2 regions of the Streptomyces sp. NPDC046557 genome follow, and region 1 is predicted to be linked to the other one. Evidence: predicted binding sites of a transcription regulator. Region 1 holds the regulator's gene; the other holds the start of a gene.
The links. Region 1 encodes HrcA, which represses chaperone genes, less so after heat shock. Its sites were predicted from a motif close to TTNGCACTCNGNNNNNCNGAGTGCNAA; they were not measured.

Region 1 (4,413 bases):
GGACCCCGAGCCGCAATCGCCGGCGGGGCTGGATGCGCCGCCCCCGCCGGTCAGGCCGGGGTCGTGACGTGGTCGATGAGGTGTTCCACGGCGCCGAGGAGGGTGGGGTCGAGGTCCTTGTAGGACGTCACGCGGGACAGGATGTGCTGCCAGGCCGCGCCCGTGTTCGAGGGCCATCCCAGTGCGTGACAGATGCCCGTCTTCCAGTCCTGGCCACGGGGAATCACCGGCCAGGCCGGGATGCCCAGGGCGGACGGTTTCACCGCCTGCCAGACGTCCACGTACGGGTGGCCCACCACCAGGACGTGCGGGGACGTCACCGAGGCCGCGATGCGGGACTCCTTCGAGCCCGGCACCAGGTGGTCGACCAGCACGCCCAGGCGGGCGTCCGGCGCGGGGGCGAAGTCCGCCACGATCGCGGGGAGGTCGTCGATCCCCTCCAGGTACTCCACGACCACGCCCTCGATCCGCAGGTCGTCGCCCCAGACCCGCTCCACCAGCTCCGCGTCGTGGCGGCCCTCGACGTAGATCCGCCCCGCCCGCGCCACCCGCGCCCGCGCCCCGGGGACCGCCACCGAGCCCGACGCCGTATGGGCGGGTGTCGCCGCCGCCGTGCGGGCCGGGCGGGTCAGGGTGACCACCGCGCCGTCCAGGAGGAACCCGCGGGGCTCCAGCGGGAAGGCACGGCGCTTGCCGAAGCGGTCCTCCAGGATCACTGTGCCCGCCTCGCAGGCCACCACCGCGCCGCAGAAGTCGGTGGCCGCCACCTCGACCACCAGCCCGGGGTCGGCCGGAACCTCCGGCACGGCCTTGGCGCGCTTCCACTGCGGGGTCAGATCGGGGGAGTACTCACGCATCCGGCCGACGGTACGAGAGAGCCCGCGCTCACGCGCCCGACACGCCGAACCGCCCAGCGAGTGTGGCGCGTTGCGCACGCACGAAGCCCGCGTCGACCACCGCTCCGTGACCCGGCACGTACAGCGCGTCGTCCCCGCCGAGCGCGAGCAGCCGGTCCAGCGCGGCCGGCCATCGCGCCGGGACCGCGTCCGGGCCCGCCTGGGGTTCGCCCGACTCCTCCACCAGGTCCCCGCAGAAGACGACCTCCCGCGGGCCCGGTACGAAGACGGCCAGATCGTGCCGCGTGTGCCCCGGCCCGACGTTCGCCAGCAGCACCTGCACCCCGCCCAGCTCCAGAGTCCACTCGCCCGACACCAGGTGCCCCGGCAGCGGCATCAGGTCCGCCGCCTCCTCGGCCTCCGCCTCCGCCAGTCCCTGTCGGACCGCGTCCTCCCGCAGGGCGTTCCGGTCCAGCGCGAGGTGCGCGTCCAGCCCGACCGCACCGTAGAACTCGGCCCCCGAGAAGGCGGAGCCTCCCAGTACATGATCGAAATGTCCGTGTGTGAATGCGATATGGGTCACGTGGCGACCGGTCAGTCGCTCCGCCTCCGCCCGGATGCCCGCGCCCTCGCGGACACAGGAGCCGGGGTCGATCAGGAGGACCGACTCGTCCCCCACCACCAGCCCCACCGTGCAGTCCCACACCGGCAGTCGGCGTCTCCCGGCCCGCCCGGTCAGCCGTTCCCAGCCCGCCTCTTCCCAACGCACGTCCATGCGGGGACGCTACCCTGGCGGGCCGCCCTTGCCTCCGGCGTACTACCCGGCCGTACACTGACCGGGGGATCTCTGGCACTCGGATGCGCAGAGTGCCAACGCGGCCCGCCCCGGGCCGGCCGGAAACGACCGCAGCGACGACCCACCGCACTGGAGGTGTGCACGAGTGCTCAGCGAACGCAGGCTCGAAGTATTGCGCGCCATCGTCCAGGACTACGTGGGGACGGAGGAGCCGGTCGGATCGAAGGCGCTCACCGAGCGCCACCGGCTCGGCGTCTCCCCGGCGACGGTCCGCAACGACATGGCCCTGCTGGAGGAGGAGGGGTACATCGCCCAGCCCCACACCAGCGCCGGGCGCATCCCCACCGACAAGGGCTACCGGCTCTTCGTGGACAAGCTGGCGGGAGTCAAGCCGCTGTCGACGCCCGAGCGCCGGGCCATCCAGAACTTCCTCGACGGCGCCGTCGACCTCGACGACGTCGTGGGGCGCACGGTGCGGTTGCTCGCGCAGCTCACCCGGCAGGTCGCCGTCGTCCAGTACCCGAGCCTGACCCGTTCCACCGTCCGGCACGTGGAGCTGCTGTCCCTGGCGCCCGCGCGGCTGATGCTCGTGCTGATCACGGACACCGGACGGGTCGAACAGCGGCTCGTCGACTGCCAGACCCCCTTCTCGGAGACCTCGCTCGCCGACCTGCGGGCGCGCCTCAACAGCCGGGTCGTCGGTCGTCGTTTCACCGACGTGCCGCCGCTCGTGCAGGACCTTCCCGAGTCCTTCGAGGCCGAGGACCGGGCGACGGTCACGGCCGTCCTCGCGACCCTGCGGGAAACGCTGGTGGAGGAGGCGGAGGAACGGCTGATGATCGGCGGTACCGCCAACCTCACGAGGTTCGGACATGATTTCCCCCTGACGATCAGGCCGGTGCTGGAAGCGCTGGAGGAGCAGGTCGTGCTCCTCAAGCTGCTGGGCGAGGCCAGTGAGTCGGGGATGGCCGTGAAGATCGGGCATGAGAACGCCTACGAGGGACTGAACTCCACGTCGGTCGTCTCGGTCGGTTACGGTTCGGGCGGCGAAGCAGTCGCCAAACTCGGCGTGGTCGGACCGACCCGCATGGACTACCCCGGAACGATGGGAGCGGTACGCGCAGTGGCACGTTACGTCGGACAGATCCTGGCGGAGTCGTAAGTGGCCACGGACTACTACGCCGTTCTCGGCGTGCGCCGCGACGCATCGCAGGACGAGATCAAGAAGGCATTCCGTCGGCTCGCGCGCGAACTCCACCCGGACGTGAATCCGGACCCGAAGACGCAGGAGCGCTTCAAGGAGATCAACGCGGCCTACGAGGTCCTCTCGGACCCGCAGAAGAAGCAGGTCTACGACCTCGGCGGCGACCCGCTGTCCTCCTCGGGCGGTGGCGGCGGCGCGGGCGGTTTCGGGGCGGGCGGCTTCGGCAACTTCTCCGACATCATGGACGCCTTCTTCGGTCAGGCGTCGCAGCGCGGACCGCGCTCGCGCACCCGCCGCGGCCAGGACGCCATGATCCGCCTCGACTTGGAGCTGGACGAGGCGGCCTTCGGGACGACCAAGGACATCCAGGTCGACACGGCCGTCGTCTGCACCACCTGCTCTGGTGAGGGCGCCGCCCCCGGCACCTCCGCGCAGACGTGTGACATGTGTCGCGGTCGCGGCGAGGTGTCGCAGGTCACCCGGTCGTTCCTGGGCCAGGTCATGACCTCGCGGCCCTGCCCGCAGTGCCAGGGCTTCGGCACCGTCGTCCCGACCCCGTGCCCCGAGTGCGCGGGCGACGGCCGCGTCCGCTCCCGCCGCAGCCTCACCGTCAAGATCCCGGCCGGGGTCGAGAACGGCACCCGGATCCAACTGGCGGGCGAGGGCGAGGTCGGCCCCGGCGGCGGCCCCGCCGGCGACCTGTACGTGGAGATCCACGAACTGGCGCACCCGACCTTCCAGCGACGCGGGGACGACCTGCACTGCACGGTCACCATCCCCATGACGGCGGCGGCCCTGGGCACCAAGTGCCCGCTGGAGACGCTGGACGGCCTGGAGGAGATCGACATCCGGCCCGGCACCGGATCCGGCCAGGCGATCCCGCTGCACGGCCGCGGCGTCACGCACCTGCGCGGTGGCGGCCGGGGCGACCTGATCGTCCACGTCGAGGTCACCACCCCCGGCAAGCTGGACGCCCAGCAGGAGGACCTCCTGCGCCAGCTGGCGAAGCTGCGCGGCGAGGAGCGGCCGACGGGCCAGTTCGCGCCGGGCCAGCAGGGTCTGTTCAGCCGCCTGAAGGACGCGTTCAACGGCCGCTGACCGGCCCGCCGCACCGCTGTGAGCCCGGCCCGGGGACTGCCCCGGACCGGGCTCGCGGCGTTCGTGGACGTGGGCCGGCCGTAGGCCCGCCCGGGGCTCGCGGCGGCGTCGGACCCGCGCCGGGAAGCGGACTATGCCAGGCGAATGCCGTGATTCGGCCCGGTGCGCGGGACGTGGCACGATGCAGGGCATGTCCACCGCGCCGAACGGTCTCTCCCCGTACCCGATCGTGCAGGCCCCCATGGCGGGCGGCGCCTCCTGCCCGCCGCTCGCCGCCGCTGTGTGCGAGGCGGGCGGACTCGGTTTCCTGGCCGGCGGCTACAAGACCGCCGACGGGATGTACCAGGAGATCAAGCAGCTCCGCGCGCTCACCCGGCGGCCCTTCGGCGTCAACCTGTTGATGCCGCAGACCGGCTACGTCGACCCGGCGGCCGTCGAGACGTACCGCGGCCAACTCGCCGGGGAGGCGACCTGGTACG
Region 2 (4,413 bases), on a different contig from region 1:
CAAGCTCTACGTCAAGGACGACTCCGGCAACCCGACGCACTCCTTCAAGGACCGTGTCGTGGCCATCGCCGTCGAGGCCGCCCGCGCCTTCGGTTACACCACCCTCTCCTGCTCCTCGACGGGCAACCTGGCCGGCGCCGTCGGCGCCGCGGCCGCCCGCGCCGGTTTCCGGTCCTGCGTGTTCATCCCGCACGACCTGGAGCAGGGCAAGGTCGTGATGGCCGCTGTCTACGGTGGCGACCTCGTCGGCATCGAGGGCAACTACGACGACGTCAACCGCTTCTGCTCCGAGCTCATCGGCGACCCGCTGGGCGAGGGCTGGGGCTTCGTCAACGTCAACCTGCGTCCGTACTACGGCGAGGGTTCCAAGACACTGGCCTACGAGATCTGCGAGCAGCTCGGCTGGCGGTTGCCGGACCAGATCGTGATCCCCATCGCGTCCGGCTCGCAGCTGACGAAGATCGACAAGGGTCTGCAGGAGCTGATCAAGCTCGGCCTGGTCGAGGACAAGCCGTACAAGATCTTCGGCGCGCAGGCCGAGGGCTGCTCGCCCGTGTCGACCGCCTTCAAGGCCGGTCACGACGTGGTGCGCCCGCAGAAGCCGAACACCATCGCCAAGTCGCTGGCGATCGGCAACCCGGCGGACGGCCCGTACGTCCTGGACATCGCGCGTCGCACCGGCGGTTACGTCGAGGACGTCAACGACGAGCAGGTCGTCGAGGCCATCAAGATCCTCGCGCGGGCCGAGGGCATCTTCGCCGAGACCGCGGGCGGTGTGACCGTCGGCGTGACGAAGAAGCTCATCGAGAACGGGCAGCTCGACCCCTCGCTGACCACGGTCGTCCTCAACACCGGTGACGGCCTCAAGACCCTGGAGGCGGTGGCCTCGGACAGCGGCCAGACCGCCACCATCCGCCCCAGCCTGGACGCGTTCCGCGCCGCCGGCCTGGCCTGAGGCCCGACCCACCCCCTGTTCCCGGAAAGGCAGTAGCGCCATGAGCGTCAACGTCCGCATCCCCACCATCCTGCGCACCTACACCGGCGGCCAGGCCGAGGTCCCCGCCGAGGGCACGACCCTCTCCGAGGTCATCGAGTCCCTGGAGAAGAACCACCCGGGCATCGCTGCCCGCGTCCTGGACGACCAGGGCAAGCTGCGCCGCTTCGTGAACGTCTACGTCAACGACGACGACGTGCGCTTCGAGGGCGGCCTGCAGACGGTGACGCCGGACGGCGCGGGAGTCTCGATCATCCCCGCCGTGGCGGGCGGCTGCTGACAACCGGATCAGCGACACCGGACGTCCCAGAATTGCCCCCTCCGCTAAAAGCGGAGGGGGCAATTCTGGTTGATTGGGCGCGGTAGGGTTGGGGAAGTCCCCTCCGCTGTTCTTGCCCGCCGCATATGAGCGGGCCACCGGATGGTTGACATTGAGTCAACATGCGAGCCTGGTATGGGCCTTTGGTGCCGGATGTCGGGCCCGAGTTGCCCGGGAACATGCCTAAATTTCGCTTGATTTCCCCATTCCTTCTTGTCCAGAATTCTCGTCGGAATGACCTGTTGCACACAGCACCGGTGCGGATACATTCAGCCGCGGTCGAGGCGTTCCGGCGCAAGTTCTGACCCGGGTCCGCGAAGTGCGGTCCTGCGCAAGGGCCAGTAATAGGGGAGTTAGGCATGGCTCAGGGCACCGTCAAGTGGTTCAACGCGGAGAAGGGCTACGGCTTCATCGCGGTCGACGGTGGTGCGGATGTGTTCGTCCACTACAGCGCCATCCAGATGGACGGGTACCGCACCCTTGAAGAGGGTCAGCGGGTCGAGTTCGAGATCTCGCAGGGCCAGAAGGGTCCTCAGGCGGACATGGTCAAGCTCGCACTCGGCTGACCCGGCGCGATCGACCACAGACGCAACAGGTCTCAGGACCGCACACGCACGAGGGGCCCACATCCCGGACACGGGATGTGGGCCCCTCGTGCGTCCCCGGCCGGGGACTTCGCCCGGCGTTGCCCGAAGCCGCTTGCACTCGACGGGGTCGAGTGCTAATCATTGGCGTTAGCACTCTCCAGTCGAGAGTGCTACTGAAACGAGGACCGGGTCGGTGAGGCCCAAGGGTCCGGCGGGAAGGAACCGTCGGGCTCGTCGGCCGTCCGTCGCGGGCGCGGGCGCGGTCCAGGAGCAATCCACCCCAGTCCTGGAGGACCACTTCAGATGGCCAAGATCATCGCATTCAACGAGGAGGCCCGGCGCGGTCTCGAGCGTGGCATGAACCAGCTCGCCGACGCCGTCAAGGTCACCCTTGGCCCCAAGGGTCGCAACGTCGTCCTTGAGAAGAAGTGGGGCGCCCCCACGATCACCAACGATGGTGTCTCCATCGCCAAGGAGATCGAGCTCGAGGACCCGTACGAGAAGATCGGCGCCGAGCTGGTCAAGGAAGTCGCCAAGAAGACGGACGACGTCGCGGGCGACGGTACGACCACCGCCACCGTGCTGGCCCAGGCGCTCGTCCGCGAGGGCCTGCGCAACGTGGCCGCCGGCGCCAACCCGATGGCCCTCAAGCGTGGTATCGAGAAGGCCGTCGAGGCCGTCTCCGCCGCCCTGCTCGCGCAGGCCAAGGATGTCGAGACCAAGGAGCAGATCGCTTCGACGGCCTCCATCTCCGCCGCCGACACCCAGATCGGCGAGCTCATCGCCGAGGCCATGGACAAGGTCGGCAAGGAAGGCGTCATCACCGTCGAGGAGTCCCAGACCTTCGGTCTGGAGCTTGAGCTCACCGAGGGCATGCGCTTCGACAAGGGCTACATCTCGGCGTACTTCGCCACCGACATGGAGCGTATGGAGGCGTCGCTCGACGACCCGTACATCCTGATCGTCAACTCCAAGATCGGCTCGGTCAAGGACCTGCTGCCGCTCCTGGAGAAGGTCATGCAGTCCGGCAAGCCGCTGCTGATCATCGCCGAGGACGTCGAGGGCGAGGCCCTGTCGACCCTGGTCGTCAACAAGATCCGCGGCACCTTCAAGTCCGTCGCCGTCAAGGCCCCGGGCTTCGGCGACCGCCGCAAGGCCATGCTCGGTGACATCGCCATCCTCACGGGCGGCACCGTCATCTCCGAGGAGGTCGGCCTCAAGCTGGAGAACGCCGGTCTCGACCTGCTCGGCCGCGCCCGCAAGGTCGTCATCACCAAGGACGAGACGACCATCGTCGACGGCTCGGGTGACAGCGACCAGGTCCAGGGTCGCGTCAACCAGATCCGCGCCGAGATCGAGAACTCCGACTCGGACTACGACCGCGAGAAGCTCCAGGAGCGCCTCGCGAAGCTGGCCGGCGGCGTGGCCGTCATCAAGGCCGGTGCCGCGACCGAGGTCGAGCTCAAGGAGCGCAAGCACCGCATCGAGGACGCCGTTCGCAACGCGAAGGCGGCCGTCGAAGAGGGCATCGTCGCCGGTGGTGGCGTGGCCCTGCTCCAGGCCTCCTCGGTCTTCGAGAAGCTGGAGCTCACCGGTGACGAGGCGACCGGCGCCAACGCCGTGAAGCTCGCCCTGGAGGCCCCGCTCAAGCAGATCGCCGTCAACGGTGGTCTGGAGGGTGGCGTCGTCGTCGAGAAGGTGCGCAACCTCCCGATCGGCCACGGCCTGAACGCCGCGACCGGCGAGTACGTCGACATGATCGCCGAGGGCATCATCGACCCGGCGAAGGTCACGCGCTCCGCGCTGCAGAACGCCGCGTCGATCGCCGCGCTGTTCCTGACCACCGAGGCCGTCATCGCCGACAAGCCCGAGAAGGCCGGCGCCGGTGCGCCGGGCGGCATGCCGGGCGGTGACATGGACTTCTGATCGGCCTCCGGCTGATCGGCTGTTCATCACGCTTCACGTTCGAGGGCGGCACCCCCACCGGGGTGCCGCCCTCGGGCGTTCCCGCGGCGCGCCGCTCAGGCGGCCGGCCGCGCGACGAACCTGACTTCTTCCTGGTCCTCGCCGAGGGCGATGTTCAGCGAAGCGTCCAGGGCCCGCGCGAGGCGCAGCAGCAAGGGCAACGTGGGCACGGCGTCGGCGCCCTCCACCCGGGAGATCTTCGCCTGCACCGAGACGGCCGAGGTGGAGGGCGAGCGGGCGGAGATCCGGTAGGTCATCCATGCGGCGACCGCATTATGTCGTCGACGACATAATGCGGTCGGGAGGTGTTTCTGACCTCTTACCGGTGATGGTGCCGCCGGGTTGACGGGCTGCCCGGTGCTCGGGACGGGGATACGTGCGGCGGGGCGGTCTGGTTGACTCGGGGGCATGAGCGAGAGCAGTGGAGCCGGCAGGGCCTTCGTCAAGATCTGTGGGCTGAAGACCGCGCACGACGTCGACGTGGCCGTGGCGGCCGGGGCCGATGCCGTCGGGTTCGTGTTCGCCCCGGGCAGCCCGCGGACCGTCGA

Region 2: the regulator HrcA is predicted to act here: its motif matches at 2,012-2,038, upstream of groL (chaperonin GroEL).

Annotation. Positions count from the first base shown of each region.
Region 1 is NZ_JBEYZH010000003.1:238,268-242,680, reverse strand. Features, by position in the region: gene ABZ934_RS09930 (DUF3097 domain-containing protein) at 51-857, opposite strand; gene ABZ934_RS09925 (MBL fold metallo-hydrolase) at 886-1,611, opposite strand; gene hrcA (heat-inducible transcriptional repressor HrcA) at 1,778-2,794, shown strand; gene dnaJ (molecular chaperone DnaJ) at 2,795-3,934, shown strand; gene ABZ934_RS09910 (nitronate monooxygenase) at 4,125-4,413, shown strand, end outside.
Region 2 is NZ_JBEYZH010000010.1:113,008-117,420, forward strand. Features, by position in the region: gene thrC (threonine synthase) at 1-955, shown strand, start outside; gene ABZ934_RS19650 (MoaD/ThiS family protein) at 996-1,274, shown strand; gene ABZ934_RS19655 (cold-shock protein) at 1,673-1,879, shown strand; gene groL (chaperonin GroEL) at 2,204-3,826, shown strand; partial or broken gene ABZ934_RS19665 (transcriptional regulator) at 3,922-4,071, opposite strand; gene ABZ934_RS19670 (phosphoribosylanthranilate isomerase) at 4,274-4,413, shown strand, end outside.